DNA from 3 places in the Citrobacter amalonaticus genome. Region 1 is predicted to be linked to each of the others. Evidence: predicted binding sites of a transcription regulator. Region 1 holds the regulator's gene; each other region holds the start of a gene.

Region 1 (3,283 bases):
GTTAAGGCGGCACATAACGCGGCATTACCACCGCCAATCACCAGTACATCAACCATCGTCTACTCCATTACCATTTAACTATTTGTTAAATTTGTAATTGAAATGTATACGTACAGGTTGTATGGGCGCTATGGCGGGAAGCTAAAGACCTGTTTAGTGAGCGTAAAGGGTCGCACCCGGCCAACTGCCGGTTTCCACAAGTTCACGCATCACTTTTGTGAGTATCACGCGGGCTGCAAGACCGGCGGGGGTGAGTTCATCGTCAGACAGACTGACCAGAAAATTAGGGCGGCTGAGTATGGGATTATGGACGCCAATCACTCTCAGCGCTTCCCTCTCAAGATGCGAAATGGCAGCACCTGGTTGCAACGTGGCGCCAAGTCCGCTGCGAACGGCGCGCATCAGTAACGTCAGGCCATCAATTTCCGTGGCGATATCCACCTTCAGTCCGTGTTCCTGACAAATGGCCTCCAGTCGGCCGCGCAGTCCGTGGCCCAGGCTTGGCATGATCAGGGGAATATTCGCCAGTTGAGCAGGGGTTATGGTGTCATCCGGAATCGCCGCCAGCAGGTCATGCGTGCCAATCAGAAAAAGTCGCTCTTCGAGAACCGGCCTGGCGCTCCAGCGCAGGATCTTCTCTTTCTGAAAAACAACGGCCAGATCAATCTGACGGGTGTTGATCATCCGTTCCAGATTACCCGACAGGCTTTCCACCACATGCAGGCGAACGTCGGCGTAATGTTCCCGCATGGCATGAATAAACGGCATTCCCAGGACGGAGGCCGTGCTGGGGGCCATACCGACGCTGACGTGTCCGGACAGACGCGCATCGCGCGCGGCCAGAATAGCATCATCAGCATGACGCAACGCCAGCTGTGCCTGCGAGTAAAAGGCCAGACCGGCGGGTTGGCGTTACGCCACGCGAGGTTCGCTGCAACAGACGAATGGCGAGTTCGTTTTCCAGCCGCGTCATCTGCTGGCTGAGCGCGGAGACGCCGATGTCGAGATCGAGCGCCGCGCTGCCCATACTGCCGGTTTCCACAATACGGACAAAATAACGTAGCTGGCGAAGTTCCATTTCGATTCTCCGGACAAGGCAGGGGGAGATTTTACATTAAAGCAACATGCTGTCAGAAGAAAGCGCAGAGTGGCGAATGGCGCGCATAAAAAAAGCCAACCGACAGGTTGGCTTTTCAGAATAGTGCAAATTATTTCGCGTCGTGCGCGTGTTCGTCTTCGCGGCAATCGCCTTCAGCGCAGTGGCCGTACAGATAAAGGCTATGGTTCGTCAGACGAATGCCATGTTTTGCTGCGATCTCACGCTGGCGTGCTTCAATAGAATCATCACTGAATTCGATCACTTTGCCGCAATCGAGGCAAATAAGGTGATCGTGATGATGCTGCTGGGTCAGCTCAAAAACGGATTTGCCGCCTTCAAAATTGTGGCGGGTTACGATCCCGGCGTCATCAAACTGGTTCAGCACGCGATACACGGTCGCCAGACCAATTTCTTCACCCATGTCGATCAGTCGTTTATATAAATCTTCCGCACTGACGTGATGGTTTTCCGGTTCCTGAAGAACTTCCAGAATCTTTAAACGAGGAAGCGTTACTTTCAGGCCAGCCTTCTTTAATGCGGTATTGTTGTCAGTCATGCGGAATCTGTCCTGTTGCTAAACGATTCACTTCATACAAGAAGTGACAGAAATTGCACTCGAGATAATGCGTTTCATTATAGGACTGCCGTGTCTAAATGAAAACTGCAAGCCTCTGGCAAATGTTAATAAATAGTCGGTATTGCCTGGAAATGAGAGCGCCACCTAAAAACTCCCGCACATTGTACAGGGATGGGCAAGAAAGTTACAAATTTGTAGCAATTATTTTGATTGGTTCTGTCTATTGATGCGGCGCAAACATTGTCTGCGCCGCCGTACATCAGGCGTTGATGATCTCGTCGAGGTGCAGTTCTTCAGAAATCTGCTTCACCCATTTTTCCACGCGCTCGGCGGTCAGTTCCGGCTGACGGTCTTCGTCAATCGCCAGACCGACAAAATGGTCGTCATCCGCCAGACCTTTGGAGGCTTCAAAATGATAGCCTGCGGTCGGCCAGTGACCCACGATAGTTGCACCGCGCGGCTCAATGATATCGCGGATCGTGCCTAACGCGTCGCAGAAGTATTCTGCATAATCTTCCTGATCGCCGCAGCCGAACAGTGCGACCAGTTTGCCGTTAAAATCAATGTCTTCGAGGGTAGGGAAGAAGTCATCCCAGTCGCACTGCGCTTCACCGTAGTACCAGGTTGGAATGCCAAGCAGCAGAATGTCGTAGCCTTCGAGATCTTCTTTGCTGCTTTTTGCAATGTCATGCACATCGGCAACGTCTTTACCAAGCTGTTTTTGAATCATTTTTGCGATATTTTCGGTGTTCCCGGTGTCGCTGCCGAAAAAGATGCCAGTGATTGCCATGAGTAAAGTAACCTCTTGAAACTTATTGAAATGGTGGTGGCGAATTGCCCACAGATAAGGGCAATCATAGCAGAACAGTCAGGTATGCGGAAATAGCAAACGCATACGAGTGCACTCCATGCTACATGAAAGTGGGAAATGGGATGATTTCAGGCAAGATCCTGGCCGCGTAGTGCCGCCAGTTGGGCCATCAATATCTCTTCGATCAGTTCACTGCGGCTCATCTCTCGGGATTCCGCCAGCTCATTCAACGCATCAACCGCTTCCGCGTTGAGTTTGAGTTCGACACGCTTAAGACCGCGAACTTTGTCGCGTTTGAGTTGATTACGCTTATTAATGCGCAGCTGTTCATCGCGCGAAAGCGGATTGGTTTTCGGTCGTCCCGGGCGACGCTCGTGCGCGAACAGATCTAGTGTCGTACGGTCCGTTTGTTCTTTGGCCATGATATTGGTGACTTCGGGGAAACAATCAGCCAGGCCTCTGCCCGGATGGATAGCGCGCCATCATACATCAGCGAATGAGGCGCGCCAACGTTCGCACGCGTAATCGCGCACGGACGCTGAGTTTTTAATCAGTTAGCCGTTTCATTAAGATAACGACGGATGGCGCGCAGCACCGCCTCCGGTTTTTCGGCATGCACCCAGTGACCGGCTCCGGCAATGACGTGCGCACGCGCCTGCGGGAACTGCGCCAGTAAATCGGCGCGATATGCTTCGGTGACATAAGGGGAGTTGCCGCCGGGAATAAACAGTGCCGGATGATCCCAGGCCGGTATTGTCTCCCAGCCGACGATATGCGGATACTGCTCCCACAGCAC
Region 2 (3,283 bases), 590 kb from region 1:
CTTACCGGTTACAGGCTTCAGATAATTCCCCTGTTGATCACGGTAAGTCTGCGGCTGGAAAATAGAGGTATAACTGGTAAATGCCGAATACGTCTCGTTGATGTCGTAAACCAGGCCGCCATAAGGAGTAATGTTATTTTTCTCCATATCAGCGGAAGTGCCATGTGAACTGTAACGGGTATAACGTGCACCAATAATTAAAGCGAGTGGATCAGCAAGTGAGAAACGGGCAGCAGCATAACCCGCATTCTGACGGATAGTATCTTCAGATGATAGTGCCCATGCTGGCCAGTCAGGTTCAGCAACATCACCATTCCAGTTGTTCCAGTCACCAATTTCTTCCGGAGAAAGCATGGAAGAAGAGTAAGTATAACGGTTGCGCTGACGGCTGTAATCAACTCCTGTAACCAACTGATGCTGACGACCAAATAATTCAAATGGGCCAGTGGCATAAGCATCTACAGCAGTCTGTGTGCGCAGGCCTTTATACCAGCCAGCAAAGCCTGGAGCAGCGTTGGTAAAAAGACCGGTGGCCTGGTCCGGATAACCAGAAACATAGAGCAGTTTACTGTCAAAATCTGATTCAACATGTGTTCCATTAAGACGCGCCTGCCAGCCATTGTCAAAGTTGGTGGTCAGGTTCGCGAACACCTTGCGTGACAGAATATTGTAATGCGTCCAGTCCGCTGAAGGGTTATCTCCACGATTGTAATCAATACGGCTGCCGTTGCTGTACCAGGTGGGCAATCCTCCCCATGTCGGCCCGTCGGTATTCCTGCTCTGGTAGTCATAACCCAGGTCCAGCGTGGTGTTGTCGGTAATATCCGCCGCCATGGTCGCGTAGAGGAACTTCTTCCTTTTATGATAGCGATCCACCCAGCTGTCCTGATCCTGGTAACCCGTCACCACGCGGCCACGCAGCGATCCTGACTCATTAAGCGGCCCGGATAAATCAGCAACGTAGCGCTGGTTATCCCAGCTTCCGTAACTTGCTGACAGATTGCCGGCAAAGGTTTTACTGTCGGCTTTTTTACGGATCATGTTAATGGCCGCCCCCGGATTTCCTGTGCCAGTCATCAGTCCCGCTGAGCCACGGACAACATCTATACGCTCATAGATGGCTGAATCACCGTCCGTTTCACCAAAGTTCCACGCGCCCGTCTGGGTGGAGGGGATATCGTCATAGGTATAGTTATTGATGTAAAAGCCGCGTGAGTAAAAGTCCACGCGCTCAGAGTCATTCTGCGAAGCAGAAATTCCTGTAACATTAGCCAGTGCATCGCCGACATCCTGTAAGTCCTGGTCTTTAATTCTCTCCTGGGTCATCACACTGACTGACTGAGGGATATCTCGTTGAGACAGGTTCAGTTTCGTACCCGCCCTTGTGGCTGGCACAGTATATGAGCGGGAACTGTCCACTACCTTTCCGTTACGACCATCTGATATGACAACTATAGATTCTTCGGACCGATTATTATCTTTTTGACTGCTGCTATCAACTGCGTTTGCGTCGTTTACAAAGAGTACATGACTGATGCAATTTATTAATAATGAATAAGAAAATTTCTTCTTTAGTCCTGCGGTGTTACGTTGTTGGTTGCCACATCTTTCTGTGAAAGACATTTTAATACCTCATCATTTATTTTATGTATGCGTATGTATTCCTGTTTTAAGTTCTGTCTCATGAAGTGAGAGCAAGAACCATGCTCATACAGAAGACGTGCGGCACACTGCAAATGCAAATGAGAGTGATTTCCATTACTATTTATGGATGGCATACTTTGCACTGAAGGTGTTGTTATAGAGCAAATGAATATCTGCGTGGTTTAACTTATGAAGAACTATAATTCTTTGATAGAAAATAACAGATGATTTTTTGGATACAAATAATCTGTTATTTTCAAAATGCTATTATTCCAATAACGTAGGCGATTCCTTGTTTTTTCAAACACATATAAAGCATTAAAACATACCAGAACGAAAATACAGAATATCTCCCTAAAATACTATCCCTATTTGAAATGGATTTTCGGTATAGTGCCTGATAACATGAGATAGATTTGAAAGACTCAAACAAAACCACAGGAAAAATATGAGAATAGGAATAGCCTTCCCCATACTGGTCTTTATCGTCGCTGTGACATTCCTTATGTGGTTTGTCGTTGGCGGATACGCAACACCAGGAGCATAAATCGATGGAGTTTCTGTGGCACATGACACTTGCCATCGTGTTTATGACATATCTGATGATGTGGGCTTTACAAAAATAAAAGGACAAAAGTTCGTTTAAAATTGTAGTCATTTATAAGTGATTTAAGAGGGTGGAATGAACACGTTCAGCATAATCGCGATACCATTTTTTGCTTTGTCAGTGGTTCTTCTGACACTTGGTACTACGAGAAAAAATCGGGCATGCTTCATTGTTGGCGGGGTATTCATGGCTTCCAGTGTAGTTAATGCTATTATCGGTATAGCTATGTAATCGACATGAAATTCATCATATTTACCGCCCTGTCATGTGTAACGGTCTGGTACATACTTTGTATCCTGTGGTGTGATTTACCATTGAAGTAAAGGTTAAATATGAGAGAGAGCCTGTTTTTCATTTCAACAGTTGTCATCTCAGTCATTTTCATCTTCATCTGGATCATCTTTTTTGGTCCTGTGAAAGGTGAAGAAAAAACTTACATTCAGGATTCAACTTTTTTTGCCATAGTGGTTATGGGATTACTCTTGCTTGCATTCATCGCTGTTGCAATGATGGTTCTTTTGCTTTGAAAACAATAATTACTGGATATCCCCCCCTTCTCCGAGCCTGAAATATTACATACGGTGCGGTTACGATAACTATTCTTTCACGCACTCTTGCTTGAAACACTTTTTGTTGTGATGCCTGACGCAGCAGATTTCAGTGCCTGATTGAATGCAACTACCGTGACAGGTTTCTTCTCTGCCTTTACCCTATTCGAATGACTCTGGAAAACATAATCATCCGCTGGATATTTTTTCCTGCGTCTTTGTATTATTTCAATGATTATCGGCGGCATTAACATTTTCATTTCCTTGTAATGCTCCATTTTTTTCAGTGTTATGATCTCTCCCGTAATGTCACTGTAACGAAGCATCCTGAGTCTTCCTACTCCTACAGGCAGATAGTAAAGGCATATCCACAAATCAGCCCATGTATCACTGATATCCAGCAATCTGTGGTTGATTGCTGCAACCTCATAAAACGTAAGCAAATCCCTCTACCTTCCTTAACCTGGCCCTTTCATTTTATTTA
Region 3 (3,283 bases), 1.8 Mb from region 1:
GCTTTGACCTTCTTCGACCAGATGGAGGTGATAATCGGCACCAGGATTGATGTCACAATCACCGAGGTAGCGACCAGCGAAGTTGCAGCCGGCGCCATCGGTTTAAACGCGGGCACCATTTCTGCGATCAGTACCGGTGTCGCCACTGCAGCCCCTGCTGAGCTGGAGGCGGCAATCCCTGCTGTACCGTCACCGCCGCCAATCAGTTTATCGGCAATGATCAGTGGGATACCGGTGACGATAATCACCGCCACACCCAGCAGAATACCCAACAGACCGGTCTGTGCGATCACGCTCAGATCGATGGTATTACCCAGCGCAAAGGCGAAGAAGGGGATCAGCGTCTGGACGGCTTTACTGAAGAATTCGCGCAGTTCCGGGTCCAGGTTACCCAGCGTGAAGCCCACCAGGAAAGGCAGCACTGCGCCGACGAACACATGCGGTTCAAACGACGCAATCCCGGCCGTACCGAGGATGATCATCGTCATCAGCGGGCCAGATTCCAGCGACATCAGAACAAATGCCCCGGCCTCTTCTTTGGTGCCGTACTGTTGCATAATGGACGCGTACAGCCCGCCGTTGGTCATGTCCATTGCCGCAACCAGCGCCAGTGTCGACAGCCCGGCAAAGAATCCTGCCTCCACGCCATGTTCAGGAATAATCCGCGAGGCAATCGCCGCCACCACCCACGCCACGGCAATTTTAGTCACCACCAGCGTCCCGGACTTACGCAGGACGGTACCCGTCGCGCTCAGCTTGATGGAGGCCCCCATGCAGAAGAACCACACGGCCAGAATAGGCACCGTGCCGGTGATCATCCCGTTGGTGAATGAGCCAAAATATTTCCCCGCGTCAGGAGAGAACGTGTGACACAACGCGCCCAGGAACAGAGGGACGAGCATCATGCCACCAGGGATTTTTTCTATCGTGCGTTTAATCTGCATTTCCATCACCTTCCGATGTAAAGATGTGTCAACGATAGACATTCAGCACAATAATAAAAGTGATCCCCACCACATAACAAAACAATGTTTCAATTTTTGTGGATCACTGTTTTTGATTCGATTTTGATCACAAAAAAACCCCACCGGCCACGCCGACGGGGTTATATAAACGCGATGTCTTGTTAAATAAGACTTATTTTTTTGCAGCGAAACGCGCAGCCGCTTCGTCCCAGTTCACCACGTTCCAGAACTCTTTAATGTAGTCCGGACGACGGTTCTGGAATTTCAGGTAGTAAGCGTGTTCCCAGACGTCCAGGCCCACAATCGGGAAGCCGGACGCGCCAGAAATCGCTTCGCCCATCAGCGGGGAATCCTGGTTTGCGGTTGAAACGACCGCCAGTTTGTCGCCTTTCAGCACCAGCCAGGCCCAGCCGGAACCGAAACGAGTTGCGGCCGCTTTTTCAAACTCCGCTTTGAAGTTATCAACAGAGCCGAAATCACGTTCGATAGCCGCTTTCAGATCGCCCTGCAGGGTAGTGCCCTTTTTCAGACCTTTCCAGAACAGGCTGTGGTTAGCGTGACCGCCTGCGTTGTTACGCAGAACGGTTTTCTTGTCGGCCGGTACCTGATCCAGTTTAGCGATCAGCTCTTCAGCAGACAGGTTAGCGAATTCAGGCAGACTTTCCAGCGCCGCATTGGCGTTGTTTACATAGGTCTGGTGGTGTTTGGTATGGTGGATTTCCATCGTCTGCTTATCGAAGTGCGGTTCCAGCGCATCATAAGCGTACGGCAGGGATGGCAGTGTATAACTCATAATCATCTCCATTATTGTCGAGCGGCCGGGTGTTAACGCCGCGTAAGCAGTTGGTTCATTATAGTTAATTAAATGATATTGAAAATGATTATCAATGCCGTACTTTTAATAAGGTTATTACATTAACGTCTTTTGCTGATTATGTGAGCCATATCACCCACTTAACCGGGTCTTTGCCAGAAAGGGAAAATCGCGGCAATCGGCAAAAGGTTATACATCTGCGCAATTTTTAAACTCATGACGTCGGAAGGGTAGAAACGACGATAAAAACAATGAGGATGATGTGATGAGTAACGCGATTACGATGGGTATTTTTTGGCATTTGATAGGTGCGGCCAGTGCAGCCTGTTTCTATGCCCCGTTCAAACAAGTGAAACAGTGGTCATGGGAAACCATGTGGTCGGTCGGCGGGATTGTCTCCTGGCTGATCCTTCCGTGGACCATCAGCGCCATGCTACTGCCCGACTTCTGGGCCTACTACCGTTCGTTCAGCCTCTCCACTCTGCTTCCGGTGTTTCTGTTCGGCGCAATGTGGGGCATCGGCAATATTAACTACGGCCTGACCATGCGCTACCTCGGCATGTCGATGGGGATTGGCATTGCCATTGGCATCACGCTGATTGTCGGTACGCTGATGACTCCTATCATCAACGGCAATTTTGATGTGTTGATTAACACCGAAGGCGGGCGTATGACGCTGCTCGGGGTGCTGGTTGCGCTGATTGGCGTCGGGATCGTCACCCGCGCGGGTCAGCTCAAAGAGCGCAAAATGGGCATCAAAGCCGAAGATTTCAACCTGAAAAAAGGGCTGCTGCTGGCGGTAATGTGCGGCATTTTCTCCGCAGGCATGTCGTTTGCGATGAACGCCGCGAAGCCGATGCATGAAGCCGCTGCGGCGCTGGGTGTCGACCCGCTGTATGTCGCCCTGCCAAGCTACGTGGTGATCATGGGCGGCGGCGCGCTGGTCAACCTGGGCTTCTGTTTTATTCGTCTGGCAAAAGTGAAGAACCTGTCGGTAAAAGCCGACTTCTCACTGGCAAAATCGCTTATCATCACCAACGTGCTGTTGTCCGCGCTGGGTGGCCTGATGTGGTATTTGCAGTTCTTTTTCTACGCCTGGGGCCACGCGCGCATTCCGGCGCAATATGACTACATCAGTTGGATGCTGCACATGAGTTTCTACGTGCTGTGCGGCGGTATCGTCGGTCTGGTACTGAAAGAGTGGAACAACGCCGGACGTCGTCCTGTCAGCGTCCTGAGTCTGGGATGCGTGGTGATCATCATCGCCGCCAACATTGTCGGTCTGGGTATGGCAAGCTAATCCGTTGAATTACTGAGATGACGCCACTGACTGGGCGTCATCCCGGTTTCCCGCGTAAACACCACAGAAAAGTAATTACTGTCTTCAAACCCACACTTCATCGAAATCTCACCGATCATCAGACGGCTGTGCTGAAGCAAATATTGCGCATGACAGACACGGACCTGGCGCTGATACTGGTTAATTGTCATTCCGGTCTGGCTA

What was found. Region 1 encodes Fur, which represses iron uptake genes when iron is present. Its sites were predicted from a motif close to ATAATAATGAGAACNACTATCAA; they were not measured.
Region 2: fhuE (ferric-rhodotorulic acid/ferric-coprogen receptor FhuE) is a predicted target of Fur. The motif match lies at 1,743-1,765, and genes of this name have one in related genera.
Region 3: sodA (superoxide dismutase [Mn]) is a predicted target of Fur. The motif match lies at 1,831-1,853, and genes of this name have one in related genera.

The regions. Positions count from the first base shown of each region.
Region 1 is NZ_CP014015.2:3,419,733-3,423,015, forward strand. Features, by position in the region: gene tcuA (FAD-dependent tricarballylate dehydrogenase TcuA) at 1-56, opposite strand, end outside; partial or broken gene tcuR (tricarballylate utilization LysR family transcriptional regulator TcuR) at 154-1,078, opposite strand; gene fur (ferric iron uptake transcriptional regulator) at 1,209-1,655, opposite strand; gene fldA (flavodoxin FldA) at 1,936-2,466, opposite strand; gene ybfE (LexA regulated protein) at 2,616-2,909, opposite strand; gene ybfF (esterase) at 3,038-3,283, opposite strand, start outside.
Region 2 is NZ_CP014015.2:4,009,305-4,012,587, reverse strand. Features, by position in the region: gene fhuE (ferric-rhodotorulic acid/ferric-coprogen receptor FhuE) at 1-1,623, opposite strand, end outside; gene AL479_RS23895 (YoaK family small membrane protein) at 2,093-2,191, shown strand; gene AL479_RS19415 (hypothetical protein) at 2,856-3,242, opposite strand.
Region 3 is NZ_CP014015.2:1,643,212-1,646,494, forward strand. Features, by position in the region: gene kdgT (2-keto-3-deoxygluconate transporter) at 1-944, opposite strand, end outside; gene sodA (superoxide dismutase [Mn]) at 1,138-1,758, opposite strand; gene rhaT (L-rhamnose/proton symporter RhaT) at 2,045-3,079, shown strand; gene rhaR (HTH-type transcriptional activator RhaR) at 3,076-3,283, opposite strand, start outside.